4 regions of the Streptomyces sp. DSM 120436 genome follow, and region 1 is predicted to be linked to each of the others. Evidence: riboswitches for the same ligand, from Rfam matches in the RefSeq annotation. Region 1 holds a riboswitch; each other region holds the start of a gene.
What was found. A riboswitch is a leader RNA that binds a small molecule or an ion and turns the genes downstream of it on or off. The one in region 1 is predicted to bind cyclic di-AMP.
Positions count from the first base shown of each region.

Region 2: another riboswitch for cyclic di-AMP. It lies ahead of ACWH4W_RS03180 (transglycosylase family protein); the one in region 1 lies ahead of ACWH4W_RS05175 (M23 family metallopeptidase).
Region 3: another riboswitch for cyclic di-AMP. It lies ahead of ACWH4W_RS14560 (M23 family metallopeptidase); the one in region 1 lies ahead of ACWH4W_RS05175 (M23 family metallopeptidase).
Region 4: another riboswitch for cyclic di-AMP. It lies ahead of ACWH4W_RS08775 (transglycosylase SLT domain-containing protein); the one in region 1 lies ahead of ACWH4W_RS05175 (M23 family metallopeptidase).

Region 1 is NZ_JBSKBS010000001.1:1,136,996-1,144,245, reverse strand. It holds gene ACWH4W_RS05195 (HAMP domain-containing sensor histidine kinase) at 1-47, shown strand, start outside; gene ACWH4W_RS05190 (response regulator) at 78-737, shown strand; gene ACWH4W_RS05185 (dihydrofolate reductase family protein) at 847-1,980, shown strand; tRNA gene ACWH4W_RS05180 (tRNA-Met) at 2,044-2,117, shown strand; cyclic di-AMP (ydaO/yuaA leader) riboswitch at 2,436-2,593, shown strand; gene ACWH4W_RS05175 (M23 family metallopeptidase) at 2,606-3,625, shown strand; gene ACWH4W_RS05170 (PrsW family intramembrane metalloprotease) at 3,729-5,069, opposite strand; gene trmB (tRNA (guanosine(46)-N7)-methyltransferase TrmB) at 5,129-5,965, opposite strand; gene lhgO (L-2-hydroxyglutarate oxidase) at 6,051-7,250, opposite strand, start outside.
Region 2 is NZ_JBSKBS010000001.1:718,996-726,245, reverse strand. It holds gene ACWH4W_RS03205 (protein kinase domain-containing protein) at 1-317, shown strand, start outside; gene ACWH4W_RS03200 (SurA N-terminal domain-containing protein) at 477-1,127, shown strand; gene ACWH4W_RS03195 (nucleoside triphosphate pyrophosphohydrolase) at 1,147-2,139, shown strand; gene ACWH4W_RS03190 (cytochrome P450 family protein) at 2,549-3,838, shown strand; gene ACWH4W_RS03185 (LysM peptidoglycan-binding domain-containing protein) at 4,042-5,004, shown strand; cyclic di-AMP (ydaO/yuaA leader) riboswitch at 5,224-5,392, shown strand; gene ACWH4W_RS03180 (transglycosylase family protein) at 5,397-6,107, shown strand; gene eno (phosphopyruvate hydratase) at 6,387-7,250, shown strand, end outside.
Region 3 is NZ_JBSKBS010000001.1:3,206,432-3,213,681, reverse strand. It holds gene ACWH4W_RS14565 (GntR family transcriptional regulator) at 88-792, opposite strand; gene ACWH4W_RS14560 (M23 family metallopeptidase) at 993-1,766, opposite strand; cyclic di-AMP (ydaO/yuaA leader) riboswitch at 1,779-1,944, opposite strand; gene ACWH4W_RS14555 (M16 family metallopeptidase) at 2,147-3,535, opposite strand; gene ACWH4W_RS14550 (M16 family metallopeptidase) at 3,532-4,941, opposite strand; gene ACWH4W_RS14545 (DNA gyrase/topoisomerase IV subunit A) at 5,608-7,250, shown strand, end outside.
Region 4 is NZ_JBSKBS010000001.1:1,904,098-1,911,347, reverse strand. It holds gene ACWH4W_RS08785 (LolA family protein) at 1-152, opposite strand, end outside; gene ACWH4W_RS08780 (polyprenyl synthetase family protein) at 408-1,418, opposite strand; cyclic di-AMP (ydaO/yuaA leader) riboswitch at 1,987-2,115, shown strand; gene ACWH4W_RS08775 (transglycosylase SLT domain-containing protein) at 2,119-2,592, shown strand; gene ACWH4W_RS08770 (HAD family hydrolase) at 2,556-3,428, opposite strand; gene fahA (fumarylacetoacetase) at 3,691-4,905, shown strand; gene ACWH4W_RS08760 (M56 family metallopeptidase) at 5,062-6,000, shown strand; gene recQ (DNA helicase RecQ) at 6,018-7,250, opposite strand, start outside.

The DNA of each region.
Region 1 (7,250 bases):
CCGCCGTCGTGCGCCGGTCCGCGCCCGCGCACGCCCCGCCCCCGTGACCGATGTCCCCCGACCGGAAACGCTGAACCATGACCGACCCGTCCCCCACCCGCATCCTCCTCGCCGACGACCACGCCCTGGTCCGCCGGGGGGTCCGACTCATCCTGGACGGCGAACCGGACCTGACCGTGGTGGCGGAGGCCGCCGACGGTGCCGAAGCCCTCGAACTGGCCCGGGAGCACCGCCCCGACCTGGCCATCCTCGACATCGCCATGCCGCGCCTGACCGGTCTGCAGGCGGCCCGTGAGCTCTCCCGCGCCCTGCCGGAGACCCGGATCCTCGTGCTGACCATGTACGACAACGAGCAGTTCTTCTTCGAGGCGCTGGCCGCCGGCGCCTCGGGCTACGTCCTGAAGTCGGTCGCCGACCGCGATCTCGTCGAGGCCTGCCACGCCACCGTGCGGGGCGAGCCCTTCCTCTACCCGGGGGCGGTCAACGCCCTCATCCACAACTACCTCGACCTCGCGCGGGAGGGCCGGACGCTGCCCGCGAAGGCCATCACCGACCGGGAGGAGCAGATCCTCAAGCTGGTCGCCGAGGGCCACACCTCCCAGCAGATCGCGGACCTGCTGGTGATCAGCCCCAAGACGGTGGAGCGGCACCGCGCCAATCTGCTCGCCAAGCTGGGCCTCAAGGACCGGCTGGAGCTCACCCGCTACGCCATCCGGGTCGGCCTGATCGAGCCCTGACCCGGTCCCGGCGGCCGGGGCACGGTCCGCTCCCCGCCGCACGGGTTGCCAGACTGGACCCGGACCGCGCAGCGGTCCCGCCGCCGCCCCGCACCCGGAGAGCCCGCCGATGCCGCACCCGTACGTCCTGCTGTCCGCCGCCGTCTCCCTCGACGGCTACCTGGACGACACCGGCCCGGAGCGGCTGCTGCTGTCGAGCCCGGCCGACTTCGACCGGGTCGACGGGGTGCGGGCCTCCGTGGACGCCGTCCTGGTCGGCGCCGGCACCCTGCGCGCCGACAACCCCCGTCTGCTGGTCAACTCGCCCGAGCGCCGCGCCGCCCGGGTCGCGGACGGCAGGCCGGAGTACCCGCTGAAGGTCATGGTGAGCGGCTCCGGCGACCTGGACCCGGCGGCGCGGTTCTGGCACACCGGCGGCGAGAAGGTCCTCTACACCACCGACGAGGGCGCCGGACGGGCCCGCGCCCTCGGTCTCGCCGCCGACGTCGTCCCGCTCGGCGACGGCCTGGACTGGCGGCGGCTGCTGGAGCACCTGCACGACGAGCGCGGGGTGCGGCGCCTGATGGTCGAGGGCGGCGGACGGATCCACACCCAGCTGATGACCCAGGGCCTCGCCGACGAGCTGCAGCTCGTCCTCGCCCCGCTGTTCGTCGGCGACCCGGACGCCCCCCGGCTGTTCGGCCCCGGCTCCTACCAGGGCGGTCGGCTGCGGCTGGTCGAGACCCGGCCCGTCGGCGACGTCGTCCTGATGCGCTACGAGCCCACCGCGCCCGGCACCGGCGCGCTGCCCTCCGCGGCCGACCGCCACTGGCTCGCCCTCGCCTGCGAGCTGGCCGCGCGGTGCCCGCCCTCCGAGACCGCGTTCAGCGTCGGCGCGGTCGTGGTCGCCGCCGACGGCACCGAGCTGGCGCGGGGGCACTCCCGCGAGGGCGGCGACCCCGTGGTGCACGCGGAGGAGGCCGCGCTCGCCAGGACCGACCCCACCGACCCGCGGCTGGCCGGCGCCACCGTCTACTCCAGCCTGGAACCGTGCGCCCGTCGCGCGTCCCGGCCGGCGCCCTGCGCGCGGCTGATCCTGGACGCCGGGGTGCGCCGGGTGGTCACGGCCTGGCGGGAGCCGGACACCTTCGTGGCGGACGCCGACGGCAGCGCGGTGCTGGCGGACGGCGGCGCCACGGTGCTGGTCCTGCCGGAGTACGAGCAGCGTGCGAAGGCGCCGAACGCGCATCTGCCGGGCGGCTGACCGGGCTGCCCGGGAAGGGGTGTGCGTCGGGCCCCGTGGATGCCGTACACTGGTGATTACCGACGCGGGGTGGAGCAGCTCGGTAGCTCGCTGGGCTCATAACCCAGAGGTCGCAGGTTCAAATCCTGTCCCCGCTACTGAAGGCCGAGGGCCGGAATCCAAAAGGGTTCCGGCCCTCGGTGTTTTCCGCATGCCGACGCCTTGGGTCGGCGCCTTTCTTCCCGCCTTTCACTCAGCGTGAGCGGAGTGCTTCGCAGCGCATAACAACTGACATACCGTCAGGTTCGGCCGGTCGTCCGACGCGCGGTCAACTCGCCCGTTTTCACCCGGTCATGACGCTTAAGTCCGCGCGGAAACCATGAACGATCAAGGGGAACGGCTTGGAATCCGGCCCCCGCGTCTATTAACGTTCGATAACGCAGCGCGGTCGTCCCAGCCGTCACAGAAGGCGGCTCCGTGCGCACGCGCCGAATCCCGCGAGGGAACCGGGGAACCACCACCATGGGGTGAATCGGGCGGATACCGCCGTGAGAACACGGCTCGTATACGCGCGTAGGAGACCTTCCTGCTCCGAACCCGTCAGCTAACCCGGTAGGCGAAGAAGGAAGGAAAGGAGCGCGCCCACGTGGCGTCCAACCCGCCTGCCCCCGAGGCCCCGTTCCACCCGAGCGACACCTTCGCCTACGGCGCCGACCGCGCCGACGAGGGTCCGTTCGAGGAGTGGAACCCCACCGCGGAGTCCGTGCGGCCCGTGCGCGGGCGGCACCGCGTCGCCAAGCAGCGCGGAGGCGGACTCGCGCGCAGCTCCACCGTCCTGGGCGTCGGCGTCATAGCCGCCGTCGGCGCCGGCGGCATGGCCAGCGCCCAGACCGGCAAGCCGCCCGTCTCCCTCACCATGCCCGACCTGCCCCACGTGGGTTCCCTCCTCTCCGACGAGGAAACCCCCAAGGGCTCGAGCACCCCCCTCAGCGACATCGGCATGACCACCGCCGACGCCGAGGAGGGCGCCGCCGGCGCCGGAGAGGCGCTGCGCGCCCGCATCATGGCCCAGGTCGAGCAGCAGCAGGGGCAGGCGCAGAGCAAGGCCCAGGCCGCCGCCCTCGCCGCCGCCGAGAAGGAGGCCGCCGAGGCCGCCGCCAAGGCGGAGAAGGAGGCCAAGGAGAAGGCCGAGGCCGCGAAGAAGGAGGCGGAGGAGGAGGCCGCGAAGAAGGCCGAGGCCGAGCGCCTCGCCGAGCTGGCCAAGCAGTACACCCTGCCGACCTCCTCGTACACCCTCACCTCGACGTTCGGTCAGGCCGGCGCCTACTGGTCCTCCGGCTACCACACGGGCCTCGACTTCGCCGCCCCCACCGGCACGCTGATCAAGGCGGTCCACACCGGCACGATCACCGCCGCTGGCTGGGACGGCTCGTACGGCTACAAGACCGTGCTCACCCTCGACGACGGCACCGAGATCTGGTACGCCCACCAGTCGTCGATCAATGTCAGCGTCGGTCAGAAGGTCACCACCGGCGACGTGATCGGCCGCGTCGGCGCGACCGGCAACGTCACCGGCGCCCACCTCCACTTCGAGGTCCACCCCGCCGGCTCCTCCGGCGGCGTCGACCCGGCCGCCTGGCTGGCCGGCAAGGGCCTCAGCGTCTGAACCACCCGGCGGCCGCGTCCCGGCCGCCGACGCCGCGAACGCCGGCAGCCCCGACGACGCCCCCCCGACGTCCGGGCTGCCGGTCCCGCATGTCCGGGGCTTCTCAGCGCCGGTAGGGGCGCTCCCCGTACGCGGGGTACGGATGGCCGTGGGGCGGCGGCTGCCCGTACGCCTGCCACGGCGCGGGGACGGGCCCGTACGCCCACGCCGCGCCGTACGGCGCCGGGGGCGCCGTGAGACGGGCCGCGTGCTCCAGCGCCGGGCGGGCCGCCGCGCGCCGGTGCCACAGCTCCAGCAGCAGTTCCCGCTCCCGGCTCACGAAATCCGGCCCCGCCTTCCCCGCGCGGCCCCGGTGCCGCAGGAACGCCAGCGAGGTCGCGTACGCCTCGTACTGGGCGACCGCGCGCGCCGCGGGCCCGCCCCCGTGCTCACGCGCGAACCTCCGGGCGAGGCGCCGGGCCCGCATCGAGCTCAGCGCGAACGGCTCCGCGGGACGCAGCCAGCCGGCGGCCACGTACGCGGGCAGCTCCGTGCGCACGGTCCGCAGCTCCCGCTGCCGCGTCCACACCACCAGCCAGGTCAGCAGCCCGAACGCGGGCACCATGAACGCCCCGTACACCGCGAGGAAGCCGAACTGGCCGAGCGTGGCGGAGCCGTTCCACAGGGCGTGCATGCCCATCGCGAGGAGCAGCCCGGCGACCGGGAAGAGCACGCGCCGCACCCGCTGCCGGTCGGCGGACAGCGCGGCCGCGCCGAAGCCGATGCCGGTGAGCACGGTGAACAGGGGGTGCGCGAAGGGCGACATGACGATGCGGACGAAGAAGGTCGCCGCGGTGACCGAGGCGATGCCGCTGCCGCCGGTGAGCTGGTCGGTGCCGAAGGCGTTGCCGAGGTAGAGGATGTTCTCGGTGAACGCGAAGCCGGTCGCGGTGAACCCGGCCGCCACCACGCCGTCGAGGATCCCGTTGACCTCGCGTCTGCGGAAGAGGAAGAGCAGCAGCACCGCCGCCGCCTTCGAGGTCTCCTCCACGACCGGCGCTATCACCGTCGTGCCCAGGGTGTCGGCGCCGGCCGGGTCGGCGGTGGTCGTCGCTATCCACCGGGTGGCGAAGCTGTTCGCCACGATCGCCATGAGCGCCGCCGCGCACGCCCCCCAGGCGAAGGCGAACAGCAGGTTCCGCCAGGGGACCGGATCCACCCGGCCCAGCCAGCGGAACGCCGCGAGCAGCAGCGGGACCGGCAGCACGGCCAGCCCCAGGCCGACCAGGAAGCCCTCGGTGCCCGTCTGCTCCCTGACCAGCGCGAGGATCACCAGCCCGGACAGGGCCAGCAGGGTGACCACCGCTCCGTAGCGCACCGCGGGGCGCTGCCACCAGTGCGGGTGCCGCAGCGCGCTGCCGGGAGCTGCGCCGGGGTACGGCGGGTACGGAGGGCTGCTGGCCACGGGTTCGACCCTAACGAGAAAGGGGCAGGGCTGCGTGCCGGCTCAGGGGCTCGGGGAGGTCAGGCGGGGTCCCCGGCCCGGCGCCCGGCACGGTCGTCGTGCGGTACGCGGCGGAAGAGCAGGTCGTTCACCACATGCCCCTTGTCCAGCCCCTGCCGCTCGAAACGGGTGAGCGGCCGGAACTGAGGACGCGGCGCGAAACCGCCGTCCGCCCGCGTGTTCGCGAAGGCGGGGTGCGCGGTGAGCACCTCGAGCATCTGCTCGGCGTACGGCTCCCAGTCGGTGGCGCAGTGCACGAGCGCGCCCGGCGCCAGGCGGGACGCGGCGAGGGTGAGGAACTCGGGCTGGATCAGCCGCCGCTTGTGGTGCCGCTTCTTCGGCCAGGGGTCCGGGAAGAAGACGCGCAGCCCGCTCAGCGAGTCCGGTGCGAGCATCTCGCGCAGCAGGATGATCGCGTCCCCGTTCGCCACCCGCACGTGGGTCAGCCCGCGCTCCTCGGCGAGGTGCAGCAGGTGGCCCTGGCCGGGGGTGTGGACGTCCACGGCGAGGACGTTCGTCCCCGGGTCGGCGGCGGCCATCTCGGCGGTGGCCTCGCCCATGCCGAAGCCGATCTCCAGGACGACCGGCCGGTCGTTCCCGAACAGCTCGGCCAGGTCCAGGCGGCGGCTGCCGTCGATGTCGAGCCCCCACACCGGCCACAGCCGCTGCAGGGCGTCCGCCTGACCTGCGGTGACCCGGCTGCGGCGGGGCTGGAAACTGCGGATCCGCCGCTCGAAGTGCGACCCGGCGGGGTCGGCCTTCGGGCCGTCGGGGAAGCGCGGCTCCCCCTTCGCGCGGGCGCGGCGGGCCTGCGCGCCGGGCTGCTGCGCGGCGTGCGGTGCTTCGGGGGTGCTCATCACGGATTCAGACACAGTGCCCCCGATTTTACGGGGACGGCGCGCGCGGCCGCCCGGTCCCGCGGACCGGTCTCACGATCCGCTCTCACCGCTCGCTCTCGGCGAGGCCGGCCAGCGCCCGCCGGGCGATCTCCCTGCCGATCGGCAGGGACGCGGTCGCGGCGGGCGAGGGGGCGTTCAGCACGTGCACCGCGCGGGGCGCTTCCCGGATCAGGAAGTCGTCGACCAGCGTGCCGTCGCGCAGCACCGCCTGCGCCCGCACCCCGGCCGCCGTCGGCACCAGGTCCTCGTCCCGCACGGCGGGCAGCAGCCTGCGCACGGCCCGCGCGAAGGCGGGCCTCGACAGCGAGCGGTGCAGCTCGCCCGCGCCGTACCGCCAGTGGCGGCGGGCCAGCTGCCAGGAGCCCGGCCAGGCCAGGGTCGCCCCCAGCTCGCGCGGTCGCACCGTCCGCCAGTCGTACCCCTCGCGGGCCAGCGCCGGGACCGCGTTCGGCCCCACGTGCACGCCCTCGTCCGTGCCGCGGGTGAGGTGGACGCCGAGGAACGGGAACGCCGGGTCCGGCACCGGATAGACCAGGCCCCGCACCAGCTCGGGGCGGGCCAGCTCGTAGTACTCCCCGCGGAACGGCACGATGCGGGCGCCGGGCTCGTCGCCCGTGAGCAGGGCGATCCGGTCGCAGTGCAGCCCCGCGCAGTTCACCAGTGTCCGGGCGCGCACGATGTCGCCGGCCGCCGTCAGCACGGCCACGCCCCGGTCGGGGCGGCGGTCGACACGGACCACCTCCGCGCCGTGGCGCAGGTCGGCGCCGGACGCCTCCGCGAGCCGGCGGGCCACCGCCCCGTAGTCGCAGATGCCGGTGGTGCCGACGTGGATCGCGGCGAGACCCCGGACCTCCGGCTCGTACTCCGCGATCTGCGCGGCGCACAGCTCGCGCACCGCGATGCCGTTCTCCCGGCCGCGCTGCACCAGCGCGTGCAGCCGGGGCAGCTCCTCGCGGTCCGTGGCGACGATCAGCTTGCCCGTCACCGCGTGCGGGATGTCGTACTCGGCGCAGAACTTCACCATCTCCGCCGCGCCCCGCACCGCGTACCGCGCCTTGAGCGAGCCGGGGCGGTAGTAGATGCCGCTGTGGATCACCCCGCTGTTGCGGCCCGTCTGGTGCCGGGCCGGGCCCGGCTCCTTCTCCAGCACGGTCACCCGCGTGCCCGGAGCCGCCCGCCCGATGGCATACGCCGTCGACAGGCCGACGATCCCGCCTCCGACCACCACCACGTCACAGTCGTA
Region 2 (7,250 bases), 420 kb from region 1:
ACCCGCAGTCGCTGCGCCACCGCTACGAGGCCGCCCAGTGCCTGGAGCAGCTCGGCGACCCGGCGGCCGCCCTCGCCGAGTACCGGGCGCTGCTGCCGTACTACGAGAACCGGTACGTGGCCGCCGGGGACCCGCAGCAGGCCCACGACGTGCGCCGCCGCATCGGCCACCTGCTGCTCGCCCTCGGCGACCGCCCCGCCGCGCACGAGACGCTGGCGCGGCTGCTGCACGACGTGGAGCGCGTCCAGGGGCCGGGTCACCCGCTCGCCGCGGACATCCGGCGGACCCTCCAGTGGCTGGGACAGGTGCGCGGCTGACGCGGCCGGACCCGGCGGAGGGGAGACGGCGGGCGCGGCGGTGCCCGAAGTCGCCGTGAATCGTTGGTCGAATGGGTTGGCCAGAGCTTGGCCGATGCCTACCATCGATCACCGCAAGACTTTGTGCACCGCCGCACAAGCTCTCCCCAGGAGGTTTCCTTGCACCGCCGCCGTCGCACCGCGCTCCTCCTCACCGCCGCGATCGCCGCGGCGGCGCCCCTGCTCACCGCCTGCGGAAACGACGCGCACCCCGGTGCGGCGGCCGTGGTCGGCGGTGAGCGGATCACCGTGTCGCAGCTGGAGAACCGCGTCGACGAGGTGCGGTCCGCCCAGCGGGCCGCCGTACCGGACGAGGCCCAGTACCAGCAGGCCATCGCGCGCACCGGCGGCCTGACCCGCGACACCCTGCACAGCATGGTGCTGGACAAGGTGCTGGAACGCGCCGCGCGCGACGCCGGGGTGACCGTCTCGGATCGCGAGGTGCAGCGGACGCGGGCCGAGTTCGAGGAGCAGGCCGGCGGCGCGAAGGCGCTGGAGGCCGCCTGGCTCCAGCAGTACGGCGTCCCGCCGCAGCGCCTCGACGAGAACCTCCGCGTCCAGGTGACGGCGCAGAAGCTCGCCCAGAAGCTCGGCACCGACACCAGCCGCCCCGAGTTCTGGAAGGCGCTGTCCGACGCGAGCGAGGAGCTCGGGGTCGACCTCAACCCGCGCTACGGCGAGTGGGACGCGGAGAAGAGCAGCCGGGTGGACGCGAAGACGCCGTGGGTGAAGGACGTCACTGCCGTGGACGGGCCACCGCTGGGGCTCTGACGTGGGCTAGGTTCGAAGGGTGAACGCAACCAGCCCCGCACCGGGCCCCGAGGCCGCCGCCGGCCGAGTCGTCCTGCTCACCACCAGCCACCGGGTCGCGCCCGGGCTGCTGTCCTGGCCCGCCTGGCAGGCCCTGCACGCGGCCGACCGGGTGCTGTGCGCGGACGGCGCCCATCCGCAGCTGCCGTATCTGCGGGAGGCGGGGATACCCGTCGAGGAGGCCGCGCCCACCGCCGAGGAGGTCGTCGACGCCTGCGCCGGCGGACGCACCGTGGTCGTCGTCGCGACCGGCGAGGGCGAGCCCGCGCTCACCGACGGACTGGCGCGGCTGGCCGGCGGCGGACGGATGAGGATGCCCGAGCTGGAACTGCTGCCCGCCTCCTACGATCTGCCGGGCGCCCGCCTGCTCGACCTGGTGCAGGTCATGGACCGCATCCGCGCGGAGTGCCCCTGGTCCTCCCTGCAGACCCACAAGGGTCTCGTCAAGTACGGCATCGAGGAGGCGTACGAGCTCGTCGAGGCCATCGAGGACGGCGACCGGGAGGCGCTGCGCGAGGAGCTGGGGGACGTGCTGCTCCAGGTCGTCTTCCACGCGCGGATCGCCGAGGAGCACCCGGACGAGCCGTTCTCCGTCGACGACGTGGCGGGCGGCATCGTCGCCAAGCTCGTCCACCGGCATCCGCACGTCTTCGGGGAGGAGACGGCGCGGACGCCGGAGGAGGTCAAGGCGCACTGGATGCGGACGAAGGCGGTGGAGAAGCGGCGGGAGTCCGTCACGGACGGGGTGCCGGTGGGGCAGCCGGCGCTCGCCCTCGCCGCCAAGCTGGCGGGCCGGGTCCGCGGGGCGGGCCTCTCCGTTCCCCTTCCCTCCGGGGAGGGGATCGGGTACGAGCTGCTGACGCTGGCGGCGCGGGCGGAGGCGGAAGGGGTGGACGCGGAAGCCGCGCTCCGGGCTGCCGCCCGGGTGTACCGGGACGCGATCCGCACGGCGGAACAAGCCACGGGCGCCTGACCTCCCACCCCTCGGGGGCTCCGCCCCCGGCCCCCGTTTCGCGCCGTTCCCCGCGCCCCTGTGGGCCCACTCGCCCCGAGCCTCTTCGGACACACCGGGGCAGCACCCCTCCAGGAGCGCGGGAACGCCGCGACCACCCCCCGCTCACCCGCACGTGCCCGCCGAGGCGAACGCCGGGAGGGGGCGCGGGGAACGGCGCGACCCCCCCACCCACCCGCCCGCACGTGCCCGCCGAGGCGAACGCCGGGAGGGGGCGCGGGGAACGGCGCGACCACCCCCCACCCACCCGCCCGCACGTGCCCGCCGAGGCGAACGCCGGGAGGGGGCGCGGGGAACGGCGCGACCCCCCCCCACCCACCCGCCCGCACGTGCCCGAAGGCACGAACCCCCGGCCCGTTAGGGTCGCCCCATGCGTGACCAGTCACCCCCCACCCCCCAGGACCCCGCCCCCGACCTGTTCACCTGGGAGTTCGCAGCCGACCCCTACCCCGCCTACGCCTGGCTCCGCGAGCACGCCCCCGTGCGCAGGACCCGGCTGCCCAGCGGCGTCGAGGCCTGGCTGGTCACGCGGTACGCCGACGCCCGGCAGGCCCTCGCCGACAACCGGCTGTCCAAGAACCCCGCGCACCACGACGAGCCCGCCCACGCCAAGGGCAAGACCGGCATCCCGGGCGAGCGGCAGGCCGACCTCATGACGCACCTGCTGAACATCGACCCGCCGGACCACACCCGTCTGCGCCGCCTGGTCAGCAAGGCGTTCACCCCGCGCCGGGTCGCGGAGTTCGCGCCCCGAGTGCAGGAGCTCACCGACGGCCTCATCGACCGCTTCGCGGCGACCGGCTCCGCCGACCTGATCCACGACTTCGCCTTCCCGCTCCCCATCTACGCCATCTGCGACCTGCTCGGCGTCCCGCGCGAGGACCAGGACGACTTCCGGGACTGGGCGGGCATGATGATCCGTCACGGCGGCGGTCCGCGCGGCGGAGTGGCCCGGTCGGTGAAGAAGATGCGCGGCTACCTCGCCGAGCTGATCCACCGCAAGCGCGAGGCGCTGCCCGCCGAGCCCGTCCCCGGCGAGGACCTCATCTCGGGTCTGATCCGCGCCTCCGACCACGGGGAGCACCTCACGGAGAACGAGGCCGCCGCGATGGCGTTCATCCTTCTCTTCGCCGGTTTCGAGACCACCGTCAACCTCATCGGCAACGGCACCTACGCCCTGCTCACCCACCCCGGGCAGCGGGAGCGCCTGCAACGGGCGCTGGCCGAGGGGGACCGCGGGCTGCTGGAGACCGGGGTGGAGGAACTGCTGCGCTACGACGGGCCGGTGGAGCTGGCGACGTGGCGGTTCGCCACCGAGCCGGTGGTCATCGGCGGGCAGCGCGTCGAGGCGGGCGACCCGGTCCTCGTCGTGCTGGCCGCGGCCGACCGGGACCCGGAGCGGTTCGCCGACCCGGACACCCTGGACCTGGGCCGCCGCGACAACCAGCACCTGGGGTACGGGCACGGCATCCACTACTGCCTGGGCGCCCCCCTGGCGCGCCTGGAGGGGCAGACCGCGCTGGCCACCCTGCTGACCCGGCTGCCGGACCTCAGGCTCGCCGTGGAGCCGGCCGAACTGCGGTGGCGCGGCGGCCTCATCATGCGGGGACTCCGCACGCTTCCGGTGGAATTCTCTCCTCCGTATTCAGAACGGACCTGACGAAGGGGCTGACCTCCCTGTCCGGTTCCGACGGGTTGCGTGCGGAAACCTCAGACATGCTCGACTCTGTGATCTTCATGTGATCTGCACGGCATGAACTTGTGACAACTGATCGTCTGCCTATACGTTCACCCATCAAGTACGGCGCGCCGCAAGGTTTTGCTCACCGTGCCGGTCCTTGTCGCCGAGTGAAAGGCTTCCGCATGCTCTCCGGGAACGGCCGACACCGTCGCCCTCGCCAGGCTCCGGCTCTTCTCGTCGCGGCCGGGGTGACCGGCTCCGCCATCGCGATCCCCCTGCTCGGGGCGGGCGGCGCCAGTGCGGCGGACGGCGAGACCTGGGACCGGGTCGCGGAGTGCGAGAGCGGCGGCTCCTGGAGCCAGAACACCGGCAACGGCTACTACGGCGGCCTCCAGTTGACCCAGGACGACTGGGAGACCTACGGCGGTCTGGAGTTCGCGCCCAGCGCCGACCAGGCCAGCCGCAACCAGCAGATCACCGTCGCCGAGAGAATCCTCGCCGAGCAGGGGAGCGGCAAGTGGCGCGCCTGCGGCCTGCCCACGGGTCTGCAGCAGGACACCGCGTCCCCGAACGTCGACCCGGGCGTGGCGGACGACGCGACCCCGGACGGCTCCCGGGCCGCCGGCACCGCCACTCCGTCCGGTTCGCCCGAACCGGGCGATGCGTCCGCTTCCCCCTCTCCGTCCGCCGTGCCCGGTTCGTCCGGCGAGGAGAAGAGAGGGAAGGCGGAGGGGGTGGAGAAGGGTGACGCGAGCGCCCCGGCCTCCTCGTCCGCCTCCGCCACCCCCGAGCGTGACGAGTCGGACAAGTCGGGGCAGAGTACCGGCTCTTCGGTGGTCACCGAGTCCGAGTCCACCGGCCCGGGCCGCCACCGCGGCCCCAGCGCCCAGGAGGGCGAGCGCGCCGACGCCGCGACCCCGTCGGCCGGTCGGCACGCCTCGCGCTCCGCCGAGGCGTCGGCCGAGGCCGCCGACGGCCGCTACACCGTGCGGGCCGGGGACAGCCTGGTGTCCATCGCCGACTCCCTTGCCCTCGCCGGTGGATGGACGGCGCTCTACGTCGAGAACCAGCAGGTCATCGGTGACGACCCGAACCTGATCCTGCCAGGTCAGCGGCTTCTCGTGGACGCGGAGACCGGCGAGTAGCGGGCGTGGGGCGGCGCCCGAAGGCGCCTCCGCGCGGCGGCAGTTGACGGAGCGATTCGGGCTGAATGTCCGTAATAAGGGCTGTGAGAGATAGGTCTCAGAAGACCTGATCATCTTTGAAATTCCGTCGGGCCCGTGCTTACGGTCGTGACCGCTCGCCATCGCGGGCCCCGGCTGCCGCCACGCCGAATCCTGCCAGTGGCAGCACGGGAACAGTCGTCGCGTCATGCGCCGTAGGCAGGAGCGGGGGACCCAGGTAGGCGCCGGATCCGGACGGTTCACGTCCGGTACGGCTCGGGGTGAAGCCGCGTCCCGGGAGGGACGTGGCCGGGCAACTCAACCGGCCCGAACCCGACAGCTCACCTCGTAGGCGTCGGTGAGGGGATCCATCCATGCTGTTTTCCGGCAAGGGCAAGCACCGTCGTCCGTCCAAGGCCACTCGCGCCATCGCCATCGCCGGTGTCACCGGCGCCGCCGTCGCCGGTCCGCTGATGGCGGCCGGCAACGCCTCCGCCGCCACCGCGTCCGAGTGGGACGCCGTCGCCCAGTGCGAGTCCGGCGGCAACTGGTCCATCAACACCGGCAACGGCTACTACGGCGGCCTGCAGTTCTCCGCCTCCACCTGGGCCGGGTACGGCGGCACCCAGTACGCGGCCACCGCCGACCAGGCCACCAAGGCCCAGCAGATCGAGATCGCCGAGAAGGTCCTCGCGGGCCAGGGCAAGGGCGCCTGGCCGGTCTGCGGCACCGGCCTGTCCAACGCCGCCTACAACGGCTCCTCCGCCGAGGGCTCCTCCCAGGAGTCCGGCGCCACGGAGTCCCGCGAGAGCGAGCGGAAGGCCTCCCGCTCCGCCGAGCGCCCGGCCGCCCCGGCCGAGCAGAAGGCCGAGCAGAAGGCCGAGAAGAAGACCGTCACCACCCCGACCGGCGAGAAGGTCGAGAAGGGCGACGGCGAGTACAAGGTCGTCAAGGGCGACACCCTCAGCTCGATCGCCGCGGAGCACGACGTCAAGGGCGGCTGGGCGAAGCTGTTCGAGCTGAACGACGACATCGTCGAGGAAGCCGACCTCATCTACCCGGGCCAGCAGCTTCACCTGAAGTAAGGCCGGCCGCACGGTCCCGCCCCGTCCCCACGGGCCACCCGCCCCGGTGCGTTTCTTCCCCGTACGCACCGGGGCGGGGTCATGTCCGGACGCTCCGCGGTCACGGTTTCCGGTCACGGTTTCCCGAATCTGCTTTGTTCCGTTCGGAAACAATTTACTCTCGGTTCTGTCCATGAGGCGGGCGGCCGGATGGCCGATCGCCCGGAGCCGGTTAGGCTCGGACTCGCAGGGCCCCCGCGGCCCCGCTCAGCCGCGTCACATTCCAAGAAGGAGATGCTCGTGCCGTCCATCGACGTCGTCGTAGCCCGGGAAATCCTGGACTCCCGAGGCAACCCCACGGTCGAGGTCGAGGTCGGCCTCGACGACGGCAGCACGGGTCGTGCCGCCGTCCCGTCCGGCGCCTCCACCGGCGCCTTCGAGGCCGTCGAACTCCGTGACGGCGACGCCGGCCGTTACCTCGGCAAGGGCGTCGAGAAGGCCGTACTGGCCGTCATCGAGCAGATCGGCCCGGAGCTCGTCGGCTACGACGCCACCGAGCAGCGCCTGATCGACCAGGCGATGTTCGACCTGGACGCCACCGACAACAAGGGCTCGCTCGGCGCCAACGCCATCCTCGGCGTCTCGCTCGCCGTCGCCCACGCCGCCTCCGAGGCCAGCGACCTGCCGCTGTTCCGCTACCTGGGCGGCCCGAACGCGCACCTGCTGCCGGTGCCGATGATGAACATCCTGAACGGCGGCTCGCACGCCGACTCCAACGTGGACATCCAGGAGTTCATGATCGCTCCGATCGGTGCGGAGTCCTTCTCGGAGGCGCTGCGCTGGGGCGCCGAGGTCTACCACACCCTCAAGAAGGTGCTGAAGGCCAAGGGCCTGGCCACCGGCCTCGGCGACGAGGGCGGCTTCGCCCCGAACCTCGGCTCCAACCGCGAGGCCCTCGACCTCATCCTCGAGGCCATCCAGGAGGCCGGCTACACCCCCGGCGAGCAGATCGCCCTGGCCCTGGACGTGGCCGCCTCCGAGTTCTACAAGGACGGCGTCTACACCTTCGAGGGCAAGGAGCGCTCGGCCGCCGAGATGACCGAGTACTACGCGGAGCTCGTCGACGCGTACCCGCTCGTGTCCATCGAGGACCCGCTGTTCGAG
Region 3 (7,250 bases), 2.1 Mb from region 1:
GACGGGCCTTTTCTTTCCCTCTTCCCATTTCCGGGCAGCCGAAAAAAGCCCCCGCCCTTCGCGTCCTCTTTTTATACGGGTCCCGTGTTAAGGGCGCAGGCTCGGCATGTTTACGGGATGTTGCGCGTTCCTCACACGGCCCGTGCGGACGGCCCGCTCGGCGCCGGAGCCGAACCGGAGCCGGTGGCCGGCGTCGGCCTGCTCGGTGTGCAGCCCCGTGAGGGTCCGCGCCCGCTCGCCGTCGCCGCGGGCCACGGCGTCCACGATCGCGCCGTGCTCCGCCCAGTACGCCACCGGGTCGGCCGGCCCGTCGACCGCGTACATCCAGGCGATCTTGTGTCTGAGCTGGGTCAGCACCGACGTCAGCGCCGGGCTGCCGGAAGCCTGGGCGAGCGTCTCGTGGAACCAGCCGCCCAATGAGCTCAGATCGTCGCTGCCGCCCTGACGTGCGCGTTCCTGCCCCAGCCTGACCAGGCCGCGCAGCACCTTCAGATGCGCGTCGGTACGCCGCTGGGCCGCCCGCAAGGCGCCGAGGGGCTCCAGCAGCCGGCGCATCTCCAGCAGGTCGGCGGCCTCCTGCTCGGTGGGCTCCGCCACGCACGCGCCCGCGTGCCGCCGGGTGACCACGAAGCCCTCGGCCTCCAGCGTGCGCAGGGCCTCGCGGACGGGGACGCGGGAGACCCCGTAGCGGCGGGCGAGCAGTTCCTCGGTGAGCCGGCTCCCGCGCCCGTGGACACCGGCGACGATGTCGTCCCGGATCGCCGTGCACACCGAGTGCGCGGGAATACGCATGACCGACCTCCGGCTCAATTCCCGTGGAACGCCGACGATTGACGTCCGTTCGTGACTCTATTGCAATCGGCGGCGTTTTCCGACGGCGGACCGGAATTCCTCCGTGATTTTCAGACAGAGGCGCCGGGACGGATGGGTCCCGGAACGGCAAAAGCCCCGGCTCACGGAGAGCCGGGGCCCGAGGGCGTGACGGGTGCGCCTCAGATGTTCACGCCGTGCGACCGGAGGTAGGCGACCGGGTCGAGGTCGGAACCGTACTCGGCGGACATGCGCGCCTCGAAGTGGAGGTGGGCGCCGGTGACGTTGCCCGTGGCGCCGGAGAGACCGATCTGCTGGCCGGCGGCGACCTCCTGCCCCACCGACACGGCGATGGACGACAGGTGCGCGTACTGGGTGTACGTGCCGTCGTGCATCTTGATGACGACCTGGTTGCCGTACGCCCCGCCCCAGCCGGCCTCGACGACGGTGCCGACGCCGACGGACTGGACGGGCGTGCCGCTCGCGGCGTGGAAGTCGATCCCGGTGTGACTGCCGGACGACCAGATGGCGCCGCCGCTCCGGTAGGCGGTCGAGACGTACGAGCCGGGGATCGGGGAGACGAAGGTGTTGAGCCGCTTGCGCTCGGCCTCGCGGGCGGCGCGCTCCTGCTCGGCGCGGGCCTTCTCCGCCTCTTCGGCCGCCCGCTCGCGCGCCGCCTCCTCGGCGGCCTTGCGCGCGGCCTCCTCGGCCGCCACGCGGGCGGCCTCGTGCTGGGCGGCGGCCTGGGCGTCGATACGGTCGGCGACCACGTCGCCCAGGGTGACGACGGGGGTGAGGCCGGTCTGTGCCGCGGCCGGTCCGGCGGCGAGCGCGGGGGCCGCGAGGGAGCCGACGACGCCGGTGCCCGCGAGGGCCGCGACGCCCGCGGCGCGGGCGGAGCCGCGCTGGACGCGGCTGGGACGACGGTGCTTCCCGGTGGCGCGGGTGAACGCCATGTACAGGCTGGTCCTTTCCTTCCCTCTCGCCTACCGGGTTAGCTGACGGGTTCGGAGCAGGAAGGTCTCCTACGGACCCCCTCGCGACACGCGCGGGCGTCCGATTCACCCCAGGGATCTCATGTGGGTCCCCGGCTCCCCTGGCTCGCGCCGTACGGGGACTCGGCGATGGCTGTCCGGTGCCGCGGGTGCGGCGCACTGCCCGACGAACAGCCCGCACGAAGCTAAGCGGGACACCGCGCGATCCCCAAACGATTCCCGGGTTTTGTAGCGCATCCCACAGGGCAGACGGGCAACCTCCGCCCCAATTCGGGCATATGGGAGCCCCGGTGACGGCGACGTCACCGGGGCCTTTCACGCGCGCGTGTGCGGCGGCCGCCCTACTCGGCCGTCACGACGGTGACTTCGCCGATCCCGAGCGCCTCCACCGGCGCCTTGATCTGCGCCGCGTCACCGACGAGCACGGTGACGAGACGGTCCACCGGGAAGGCGTTCACGACGGCTGCCGTGGCCTCCACGGTGCCGGTCGCGGCCAACTGCCGGTACAGATCGGCCTGGTAGTGGTCCGGCAGGTGCTGCTCGACCTGGTCGGCCAGCGTGCTCGCGACGGCCGCGGCGGTCTCGTACTTGAGCGGCGCCACGCCCACCAGGTTCTGCACGGCGACGTCGCGCTCCTCGTCGGTGAGGCCCTCGGCGGCCAGCGTGCGCAGCACGGTCCACAGGTCGTCCAGCGCCGGGCCGGTGTTGGGGGTGTCGACGGAGCCGCTGATGGCCAGCATCGACGCGCCCGTGCCGTCCGGGGCCGACCGCAGCACCTGGCCGAACGCCCGGACGCCGTAGGTGTATCCCTTCTCCTCGCGCAGGACACGGTCCAGGCGCGAGGTGAGGGTGCCGCCGAGGCAGTACGTGCCGAGCACCTGCGCGGGCCACACCCGGTCGTGCCGGTCCGGGCCGACACGGCCGATCAGCAGCTGCGTCTGGACGGCGCCGGGCCGGTCCACGACGACCACGCGGCCGGTGTCGTCCGCGACCACCGGCGGCACCGGCCGCGGCTGGGCCTGCGAGCCCGTCCAGGCGCCCAGGGTGTCGGCGAGCAACTCGTCCAGGTCGACGCCGGTGAGGTCGCCGACCACCACGACGGTCGCCGTGGCCGGGCGGACGTGCTTCTCGTAGAAACCGCGCACGGCCGCGGAGTCGATGCGCGCGACGGTCTCCTCGGTGCCCGGGCGCGGGCGCGACATGCGCGCACTCGCCGGGAACAGCTCCTTGGCCAGCTCCTTCGCGGCGCGGCGGGACGGACTCGCCAGCTCGTGCGGGATCTCGTCGAGGCGGTTGCGGACCAGCCGCTCGATCTCGCTGTCGGCGAAGGCGGGCGCGCGCAGGGCGTCGGCGACCAGACCGAGCCCCTTGGCCAGCCGCGAGGCCGGCACCTCGAGGCTGAGACGGACGCCGGGGTGGTCGGCGTGCGCGTCCAGGGTGGCGCCGCAGCGCTCCAGCTCGGCGGCGAACTCCTCGGCGGTGTGCTTGTCGGTGCCCTCGGAGAAGGCGCGCGCCATGATCGTGGCGACGCCGTCGAGGCCCTCCGGCTCCGCGTCCAGGGGAGCGTCGAGGACCACCTCGACGGCGACGACCTGCTGGCCGGGGCGGTGGCAGCGCAGCACGGTCAGGCCGTTGTCGAGGGCGCCGCGCTCGGGGGCCGGGAAGGCCCAGGGCCTGGCCTCGCCCGCCTGCGGCCGGGGGTGGAACTCCATCGTGGCGAGCTCGGTCACTTCGCCGTCTCCTCGTTGTCGTCGGCGCCGGCGCCGGCTGCGGCTGCGGCTGCGGCTGCGGCTGCGGCTTCCTCGGTCTCGTCGGCGGCGTCCTCGGCCGCCGGGGCGGCGGGCTCGTAGACGAGCACCGCGCGGTTGTCGGGCCGCAGGCGGGCCTTGGCGACCTCCTGGACCTCCTCGGCCGTCACCTCCAGGACGCGGCTCACGGCGGTCAGGGCGAGCTGCGGGTCGCCGAACAGCACGGCGTAGCGGCAGAGTTCGTCGGCGCGGCCGGCGACCGTGCCGAGCCGGTCGAGCCACTCGCGCTCCAGCTGGGCCTGGGCGCGCTCCATCTCCTCGGCGGTGGGGCCCTCCTCGGCGAAGCGGGCGAGCTCCTCGTCGATGGCGGCCTCGACGACGGGCACCTCGACGTCGCCGGACGTCTTGACGTCCAGCCAGCCCAGGGACGGCGCCCCGGCCAGCCGCAGCAGGCCGAACCCGGCGGCCACGGCCGTGCGGTCGCGCCGCACCAGGCGGTTGTAGAGCCGCGAGGACTCGCCGCCGCCGAGGACGGTGAGCGCCAGGTCAGCCGCGTCGCACAGGCGCGTGCCGTCCTCCGGGAGCCGGTAGGCGGCCATCAGCGCCCGCGCGGGGACCTCCTCCTCGACGACCTCGCGCAGCTCCTCGCCGATGACGTCGGGCAGCGAGCCGTCGCGCGGGGCGGGCTTGCCGTCGTGCGACGGGATGGAGCCGAAGTACTTCTCGACCCAGGCGAGCGTCTGCTCCGGGTCGATGTCGCCGACCACGGAGAGCACCGCGTTGTTCGGCGCGTAGTACGTGCGGAAGAACTGGCGGGCGTCCTCCAGGGTCGCCGCGTCCAGGTCCGCCATCGACCCGATCGGAGTGTGGTGGTAGGGGTGGCCCTCCGGGTAGGCGAGGGCGGTGAGCTTCTCGAAGGCGGTGCCGTAGGGGACGTTGTCGTACCGCTGACGGCGCTCGTTCTTCACCACGTCCCGCTGGTTCTCCATGGACTCCTCGTCCAGGGCGGTCAGCAGGGAGCCCATGCGGTCGGCCTCCAGCCAGAGGGCGAGCTCCAGCTGGTGGGCGGGCATGGTCTCGAAGTAGTTGGTGCGCTCGAAGCTCGTCGTGCCGTTGAGCGAGCCGCCGGCGCCCTGCACCAGTTCGAAGTGGCCGTTGCCCTTCACCTGGGCGGACCCCTGGAACATCAGGTGCTCGAAGAGGTGGGCCAGGCCGGTGCGGCCCTTGACCTCGTGACGTGAGCCGACGTCGTACCAGAGGCACACCGCGGCGACCGGGGTCAGGTGGTCCTCGGAGAGCACCACGCGCAGGCCGTTGGCCAGGCGGTGTTCGGTCGCTGTCAGGCCCCCGGAGCCTGCCTGGGCTGTGGCCGTGTGACCCATGGGCATGTACGTCCCTTCGATCGCGGAGGCGGTCGTCGTCGACACCGCCGTTTCTGCCGGTCCTGCCACTGTATGCAAGCGTGCGGAGGGTCGGCGGAGTTCCCGGGCCGGGCGGCTACGCCGAGAGCGAGAACCTGGTGGGACGGGTGGTGCGGGAGTGGGTGAAGCCCACGGCGCGTGACGCGGGGTGTGCGCGGGGTCGCCCTCTCGGGCGCGCTGTGGTGCGCGGTCGTGCGCTGCGGGGGCGCGGTGGACGGAGGGTGTGTACGCCGGGCGCGTGCCGGGGGGCCCGTACCGGTCGCGGGGGCCGCGCGGAGGGCGGCTCCGGGTGCGCGGAGCCGCGGGCGGGGACCCGCCCGGGCCCGAGAGGGGGTCCTCAGCCGTACAGGGTGCTCGGACGGGACCCGTCCTGTCCGGGGCGGCCGGGAGAAGCGCCTCGGTGGTCCCGTGCGGGCCGGCCGGCCGCCCACGGCCGTGTGAGCGGCGGACCGCGGGGCCACCCCGCGCGGTGCGCGGCGACCGCGCCGCGTAGCCTGCTCGCGTCGCCGTACCGCGCCGTACCGCGCCGAACCGGGCGGCAGGACCCAGGTCCTGGTCCTTCTCTGTCAGTGCGAAGGTCCACAATGGTCCGCGTCAGATCCCGTCCCACGCTTCAGCAAGGAGCCGGCAGCGATGGCCCGCCGCAGCACGAAGACCCCGCCGCCCGACGACCCGTACGAGGAGAAGATCCTCGACATCGACGTCGTCGACGAGATGCAGGGCTCCTTCCTCGAGTACGCGTACTCGGTCATCTACTCCCGCGCCCTGCCCGACGCGCGTGACGGTCTCAAGCCGGTGCACCGCCGCATCGTCTACCAGATGAACGAGATGGGGCTGCGCCCCGAGCGCGGGTACGTGAAGTGCGCGCGCGTGGTCGGCGAGGTGATGGGCAAGCTGCACCCGCACGGCGACGCGTCGATCTACGACGCCCTGGTCCGCATGGCGCAGCCGTTCTCCATGCGCCTGCCCCTGGTGGACGGCCACGGCAACTTCGGCTCGCTGGGCAACGACGACCCGCCCGCCGCGATGCGGTACACCGAGTGCCGGATGGCGGAGGCCACCGGTCTGATGACCGAGTCCATCGACGAGGACACGGTCGACTTCGCGCCCAACTACGACGGCCAGGAGCAGGAGCCGGTCGCCCTGCCCGCCGCGTTCCCCAACCTCCTGGTCAACGGCGCCTCGGGCATCGCCGTCGGCATGGCCACCAACATGCCGCCGCACAACCTCCGCGAGGTCGTCGCCGCCGCGCGGCACCTGATCCGGTACCCGAACGCCGACCTCGACGCCCTGATGAAGCACGTCCCGGGCCCCGACCTGCCCACGGGCGGCCGGATCGTCGGCCTCTCCGGCGTCCGGGACGCGTACGCGACCGGGCGCGGCACGTTCAAGATCCGCGCGACGGTGACCGTGGAGGACGTGACGGCGCGCCGCAAGGGCCTGGTCGTCACCGAGCTGCCGTTCACGGTCGGCCCGGAGAAGGTGATCGCCAAGATCAAGGACCTGGTGGGCTCGAAGAAGCTCCAGGGCATCGCCGACGTCAAGGACCTCACCGACCGCGAGCACGGCCTGCGCCTGGTCATCGAGATCAAGAACGGCTTCGTGCCGGAGGCGGTGCTGGAGCAGCTCTACAAGCTGACGCCGATGGAGGAGTCCTTCGGCATCAACAACGTGGCGCTGGTGGACGGCCAGCCCCTCACCCTCGGCCTCAAGGAGCTGCTCGAGGTCTACCTCGACCACCGCTTCACCGTGGTGCGCCGCCGCTCGGAGTTCCGCCGCGGCAAGAGGCGCGACCGGCTGCACCTGGTCGAGGGCCTGCTCACGGCCCTGGTGGACATCGACGAGGTCATCCGCCTCATCCGCTCCAGCGAGAACTCCGCGCAGGCCAGGGAGCGGCTGATCGAGCGCTTCTCGCTGAGCGACGTGCAGACCCAGTACATCCTGGACACCCCGCTGCGCCGTCTCACCAAGTACGACCGGATCGAGCTGGAGGCCGAGAAGGACCGGCTGAACGCGGAGATCGAGGAGCTGACCCGGATCCTGGACTCGGACGCGGAGCTGCGCAAGCTGGTCTCGGCGGAACTGGCCGCGGTGGCGAAGAAGTTCGGCAACGACCGGCGCACGCTGCTGCTGGAGTCGGCCGGCGCCCCGGCCGCGGTGCCGCTGCAGGTGGCGGACACCCCGTGCCGGGTGCTGCTGTCGTCCACGGGGCTGCTGGCGCGCACCGCCGACGACCGGCCGTTCGGCGACACCTCCGGGGCCAAGCGGGTCAAGCA
Region 4 (7,250 bases), 770 kb from region 1:
GAGTCGGCGAGCGCCGGGACGAGTCCGATCGTCGCGGCCGCCACGCCCATCACCGTGACGGGGACGACGTACCGCGCTGCCCTGCGGCGGCCGGCGCGCGGCTCCTCGACCTCCCCCGCGGTCGTCGTGTCGTCGGATGCGTACGGTGCCATGTGTGCCCTCCGTCGTCGGCGGCGGCTTCCGTCCCGTGTCCTCGCACCAGTCCGGTCCGAGCCGCCATTCTCACCCGAACCGGTGAGAAGTGGTGTTGTCCGTCGTGGTCCATCTGACCGCATGCGCGGGGCGGATGCGTCAGACCGCGGACTCAACTGCGCGTACTGCTGCGGTATGACACGGCACGACGGCGCCTCCCCCGCCCCGTAGGGGTCGTCCGGGTCCGGGAGGCGTACGGGGGACGGCCGGACGGGTCAGCCGGCCCGGTGCACCACGGCGTCGCACATCTCGACGAGCGCCGTCTTGGCGGGGCCGTCGGGCAGCGGGGCGAGCGCGGCGCGCGCCTCCTCGGCGTAGCGCACGGTGTCCCGGCGGGCCTGGCCCAGCGCGGGGTGGGCGCGCAGCAGCCGCAGCGCCTCGGCGTGCCGGGCGTCGTCGGTGAGGTCGGAGTCGAGCAGCTCGCACAGGGCGAGGTCCTCGGCGAGGCCCAGCCGGGCCGCCCGCTCGCGCAGCCGCAGCACGGGCAGGGTGGCGATGCCCTCGCGCAGGTCGGTGCCGGGGGTCTTGCCGGACTCGTAGGAGTCGGAGGCGATGTCCAGGACGTCGTCGGCGAGCTGGAAGGCGACGCCGAGCCGCTCGCCGTACTGGGTGAGGATGTCCACCACCGTCTCGTCGGCGCCGGACATCATCCCGCCGAACCGGCAGGAGACGGCGACCAGGGAGCCGGTCTTGCCGCCGAGCACGTCCAGGTAGTGGTCGACCGGGTCGCGGCCGTTCTGCGGGCCCGCGGTCTCCAGGATCTGGCCGGTGACCAGCCGCTCGAACGCCTCGGCCTGGACCCGCACCGCCTCCGGGCCGAGGTCGGCCAGGATGTGGGAGGCGCGGGCGAAGAGGAAGTCGCCGGTGAGCACGGCGACCGAGTTGCCCCAGCGGGCGTTCGCGCTCGCGACCCCGCGCCGCACCTCGGCCTCGTCCATCACGTCGTCGTGGTACAGCGTGGCCAGGTGGGTGAGTTCCACCACGACGGCCGACGGCACGATGCCGGGCGCGTAGGGGTCGCCGAACCGGGCGGAGAGCATCACGAGCAGCGGACGGAACCGTTTGCCGCCGGCCCGCACCAGGTGCTGGGCGGCCTCCGTGATGAAGGGCACCTCGCTCTTGGTGGCCTCGAGCAGCCCTTCCTCGACAGCCGTCAATCCGGCCTGGACATCGGCTTCCAGAGCCTGGTCCCGCACGCTCAGCCCGAACGGCCCGACGACGGTCACGAGGGGTCTCCTGTCTGCTGGTGTCTGCTGGCGGTTACACGGTTTGTCGATAGGTCGCTGCCACCACTCGAGTCAGCGTATCCGGTCATGTTTCGATCACCGCCAGGGCCCGGGGTCACAAGCAAGGCGATACGGGAGCAGAAGCGGAGTGTTTTTGATCGGGCAATGACAAGGGACATACCTCGACTTCCCGGACACGGCGGCCCGTGGACCATCCTGCCCCACCCGTGAGTCCGATTTGCCGCGATCGCCCCTCTAATTCACCTTGGCCGCAAATGCCCCCACGGTCGTCGCCCCGTGAAGTGAGTCACGCGCCCGCCGGCCGTCCGGTCACCCCCGCACACGCCCGTCATCCCGCTCCACGCAACGGAGTTGACCCTGAGCGACCGCAAAGGATCAAGCACCCTAAATCGCCCATCTCAAGATCAAACGGTGCTTTGTGTGATCGTCGCACTTGTTCCCGACATGCGCTCTCGCATACGTTCCGGGCCTGCCGGGTGGACGCCTAGTCCTGCCGCCACCCGCATCACACCCGACGACGAACTCACGCACGGCAGGAGCGGGGGACCCAGGTAAGCCGCCGTACCGGACACCGCGCCGGGACGGCTCGGGGTGAAGCCATGCCCGCAGGGGCACGGCCGGGCACTCTCCCGCCCGAACCCGACAGCTCACCTCGCAGGCGTAGGAGAGGAACCCAGACATGCCCGCTTCCGCTTCGTACCGCCGCCGCCTCGTCCGCTCCCTCGCCGTCGCCGGCACCGGCGTCGCCGTGGTCGCGATGCCGCTGTTCGGCGCCACCAGCGCCGCGGCCGCCCCCGCGGCCCAGGCCACCGCCGCCTCCACGACCGCGTACCCGGACAACCTCGACGGCTGGATCCGCGAGGCGATGGACGTCATGGCGCAGAACGGCATCCCCGGCTCCTACGACTCCATCCACCGCAACATCATGCGGGAGTCGTCCGGCAACCCGGCCGCCATCAACCTGTGGGACTCCAACGCCGCGAAGGGCACCCCGTCCAAGGGCCTGCTCCAGGTCATCGACCCGACCTTCCAGGCGTACCACGTGCCCGGCACCGCCTTCGACCCGTTCGACCCGGTCGCCAACATCGCCGCGGCCTGCAACTACGCCGCCGACCGCTACGGTTCGATCGACAACGTCTTCGGCGCGTACTGAGCCGACCTCTGACGGCCCACCCCGGCCGTCTGCCCGAACAGTCGCTCGAGGACGACGGCCACACCGTCGTCCTCGTTCGACAGGGTGACCTCGTCGGCCGCCGCCTTCAGCTCGGGGTGCGCGTTGGCCATGGCGACGCCGTGGCCCGCCCACCGGAACATGGGGACGTCGTTCGGCATGTCCCCGAAGGCGACCGTGTCCTCGGGGCGCAGCCCCAGGTGGTCGGCGGCCAGCGCCAGCCCGGTCGCCTTGGTGACCCCGCACGGCTGGAGCTCCACCGTGCCCGGCCCCGACATCGTGACCGTGGCCAGCGAACCGACCACGGACCGGGCCGCCGCCGCCAGCACGTCGTCCGACAACTCCGGGTGGCGCAGCAGCACCTTGCTGATCGGCCGCGCCCACAGGTCGTCGCGCCGCTCCACCCGCACCGACGGGAGCGTCGGGTGCGGCATCCGGTAGCCCGGCTCGATCAGCGTCAGCCCGTCGACCCCGTCCTGGTCGACCGCGGCGTACACCTCCCCCACCTCGGCCTCGATCTTGCCGAGCGCGGTCTCCGCCAGCTCCCGGTCCAGCCGGACCGACCACAGCATCCGGTGCGCGGCGGCGTCGTAGACCTGCGCGCCCTGTCCGCACACCGCGAGCCCCGTGCAGCCGAGGTCGTCGAGCAGCGACCGCACTCTGGGGGCCGGGCGGCCCGTCACCACGAGGTGCCGGGCACCGGCCCGCTCGGCCCGCGCGAGGGCGGCGAGGGAGCGGTCGGAGAGGGTGTCGTCACCGCGCAGCAGCGTCCCGTCCAGGTCGGTGGCGATGAGGAAACAATCGGTGGGTGCGGCCATGATCAGAGAATACGGACGAGAGGACCGTCCGATTCGCCGCGCCCGTATGCCCTCGCATTGGGTGCGTTTTGCCTTCTTACGCCGCCGGATCGCGACCGGTTGGGACCTCTTTCCCGTTTTGACCGGAACAGGGTGCGCTCCGGCGGACCCGGGCCCGGGAAGTCGTCCGCATACAAGAGCCCACCGGGGCGCGACCCCGTAACGTGTGGCACGGCCACGGACACGTGGCGCACCCGCGCACACGAAAGCGAGGCAGCACCCGATGCCCCCCTTCGATGTCCCCGAGGGCGATCCCTTCGGCCCGCACAACCTGCCGTACGGCGTCTTCTCGCTCCCCGGTTCGCCGGAGCGCACCGTGGGCGTCCGGCTGGGCGACCACGTCCTCGACGCCGGAGCGGCGGCACACGCCCTGGGCTCCCCCTACGCCTCCCTGCTCGCCCGGCCCACCCTCAACCCCCTGCTGGCGGCGGGCCGTACGGCCTGGTCGGACGTGCGGCGCGCGCTCACCGCGTGGGTGACGGTCCCGGCGCACCGGGAGACCGTCGAGCGGTTCCTCCACCCGCTGTCCGAGGTCACCCTGCACCTGCCGTTCGAGGTCGCGGACTACGTCGACTTCTACGCCTCGGAGAACCACGCCCGGAACGTCGGGCAGATCTTCCGCCCCGACGCGGCCGACTCCCTGACCCCCAACTGGAAGCACCTGCCGATCGGTTACCACGGCCGCTCCGGCACCGTCGTGGTGTCCGGCACCGACGTCGTACGCCCCTCCGGGCAGCGCAAGGCGCCCGCCGACGCCGCCCCGGTGTTCGGCCCGTCCGTGCGGCTGGACATCGAGGCCGAGGTCGGCTTCGTCGTCGGCGTCCCGTCCGAGCGGGGCCGGCCCGTGCCGCTGAACGCCTACCGCGACCACGTGTTCGGCCTGTGCCTGCTCAACGACTGGTCCGCCCGCGACGTCCAGGCCTGGGAGTACGTGCCCCTCGGACCGTTCCTCGGCAAGTCCTTCGCCACCTCCGTGTCGGCGTGGATCACCCCGCTGGACGCCCTGGAGGAGGCCCGCACCGCACCGCCGGAGCGCACCCACCCGCTGCTGCCGTACCTCGACGACTCCGGCGAGGAGCCCGGCGGCTACGACCTGCGCATCACCGTGACCCTCAACGGCCACGAGATCTCCGAGTGCCCCTTCTCCACCATGTACTGGACGGCCGCCCAGCAGCTCGCCCACATGACGGTGAACGGCGCCTCCCTGCGCACCGGCGACCTCTACGGCTCCGGCACGGTCAGCGGTCCCACCGAGCGCGAGCGCGGCTCCCTGCTGGAACTGACCTGGAACGGCCGCGACCCGCTCGAACTCCCCGACGGCAAGCGGACGTTCCTGGAGGACGGCGACGTGGTGACGCTGTCCGCCTGGGCGCCGGGCCCGGACGGGGTGCGGGTGGGCCTCGGCGAGGTGACGGGACGGGTGGTCCCCGCGTCCTGACCCCTCCGGCCCTGTCGAACCGTCCGGGCACGCTGTCTCGCACCGCCCTTCGCCGTCATACTTGGCGTCGGGCGGTGCGTCGCCTCCCACGCCGCGCGCCCCGCCCCACCGCACGCCCCCGAGCCGCCCCTTCCGACAGGATCCGGAGCCCGTGGCATGACGTACTGCCTGCTCCTGCTGAGCGTGGTCGCCGTGACCGCCGCCGTACCCGTCCCCCGCGCGCTGACCCGGGCGAAGTGGCCGGAACGGGAACCGGTCGTCGGCCTGTGGGTGTGGCAGTGCCTGGTGGCCACCGTCCTGCTGTGCTGCCTGACCGCCCTGGCGCTGGGCGCCGCCGCCGTCTTCGGCACCGTCCGCGCGCAGTTGTTCGCCCCGGCGCCGCCCGCCGTGACCGCCGCGTACGACCTGTCGTCCGCCTCGCCGTGGACGACCGTGCTCACCGTGCTGCTGGCCTGCGGCGCGGCCTGGACCGCCGCGGTGCTGGGGCGGGAACTGGTCGAGGCCCGCCGCCGTCGCGTCCGCGCCCGCGCACACCTGCGGGACCGCGCGCCCGACCTGCCGGCGGGACTGCCCGAGGGGCGGGGGCCGCTGCTGGTGCTGGAGGAGGAGTACCCCGACGCCTGGTGGATGCCGGGCAGTCCGCCCCAGCTGATCGTCACGACCGGCGCGCTGCGACGGCTGACCGGCCATCAGCTCGACGCGGTCCTCACCCACGAACGCGGCCACGCCCGGGCCCGCCACGACTGGCTGCTGCATCTGTCGGCGGCGCTGGCGGCCGGCTTCCCGCGCGTCCCGCTGTTCGCCCACTTCTGCGAGCAGACGCACCGTCTGGTCGAGCTGTCCGCCGACGACACGGCCTCCCGCCGCTGCGGCCACCTGACCACCGCGCTGGCGCTGATCGAGCTCAACCAGCACCGGGGCGTGCTGTCCTGCTCCTCCAGCCGCCGGCTGCTCGGCGAGCGCGTCGACCGGCTCCTCGAGCCGCCGCCGCGTCTGGGCCGCCGGTACCGCGCCCTGACGACAGGCGCGGCGGCCCTGGTTCCCCTCGTCCCGCTGCTCATCACCTTCGCGCCGGGGCTGACGGCGCTGCCGTAGCGGGGCGGCCGGGGTGCTCAGATCCAGTCGGGCTCCTCGTCGGGCCAGTCGTCCTCGGGTGCCGGGGCCTCACCGGCCTGGCCGGGAGCCGCCTGGTCGGGAGCAGCCGGGTCGGGAGCAGCCGGGTCGGGAGCGGCCGCACCCGGCGCCGCCAGTCCGGCCAGCACCGCGACGACCCCCTCGCCGTACGTCACCCGCTTCTTCTCGCCGACGCCGCTGACGCCGCCCAGCTCCTCCACCGAGGTGGGCCACACCGTGACGATCTCCCGCAGCGTGGCGTCATGGAAGATCACGTACGCCGGGACGCCCTGCTCCCTGGCCTGCTCGGCGCGCCAGGCGCGCAGCGCCTCGAACGCCGGCCGCAGCTCCTCGGGCAGCTCGACGGCGGCCGCCCTGGCCTTGCGCTCGCCCCGGCCCGCCCCGCCGCCCGAGCGGGAGGCGGCCGGCTTCTCGGGCTCCTTGCGCAGCGGCACCTCACGCTCGCGCCGCAGCACCGGTCCGCTGGCCTCGGTCAGCACCAGCGTGCCGTACTCGCCCTCGACCGCGAGCAGTCCCTGGGCGAGCAACTGGCGGACGACGCCGCGCCATTGCGCCTCGCTCAGCTCCTCGCCGATCCCGAACACGGAGAGCTGGTCGTGGTCGAACTGGATCACCTTGGCGGTGCGGCGGCCCAGCAGGATGTCCACGATCTGCACCGCGCCGAACTTCTGCCCGCGCTCCCGCTGCAGCCGCACCACCGTGGACAGCACCTTCTGCGCCGCGACCGTGCCGTCCCAGGTCTCCGGCGGGGCGAGGCAGGTGTCGCAGTTGCCGCAGTTCTCCCCGGACGGGTCCTGGCCGAAGTAGGCGAGGAGCTGGCCGCGGCGGCAGTGCACGGTCTCGCACAGGGCGAGCATGGCGTCCAGGTGCTGGTTGGCCCGCCGCCGGAACGCCTCGTCGCCCTCGCCGGACTGGATCAGCTTGCGCTGCTGGATGACGTCGTTCAGCCCGTAGGCCATCCACGCCGTGGACGGCAGGCCGTCGCGGCCCGCGCGGCCGGTCTCCTGGTAGTAGCCCTCCACCGACTTGGGCAGGTCGAGGTGGGCGACGAAGCGGACGTCCGGCTTGTCGATGCCCATGCCGAAGGCGATGGTCGCCACCACGACCAGGCCCTCCTCACGCAGGAAGCGCGCCTGGTGCGCGGCGCGCGTCCCCGCGTCGAGCCCCGCGTGGTACGGCACCGCCTCGATGCCGTTGCGGGAGAGGAACTC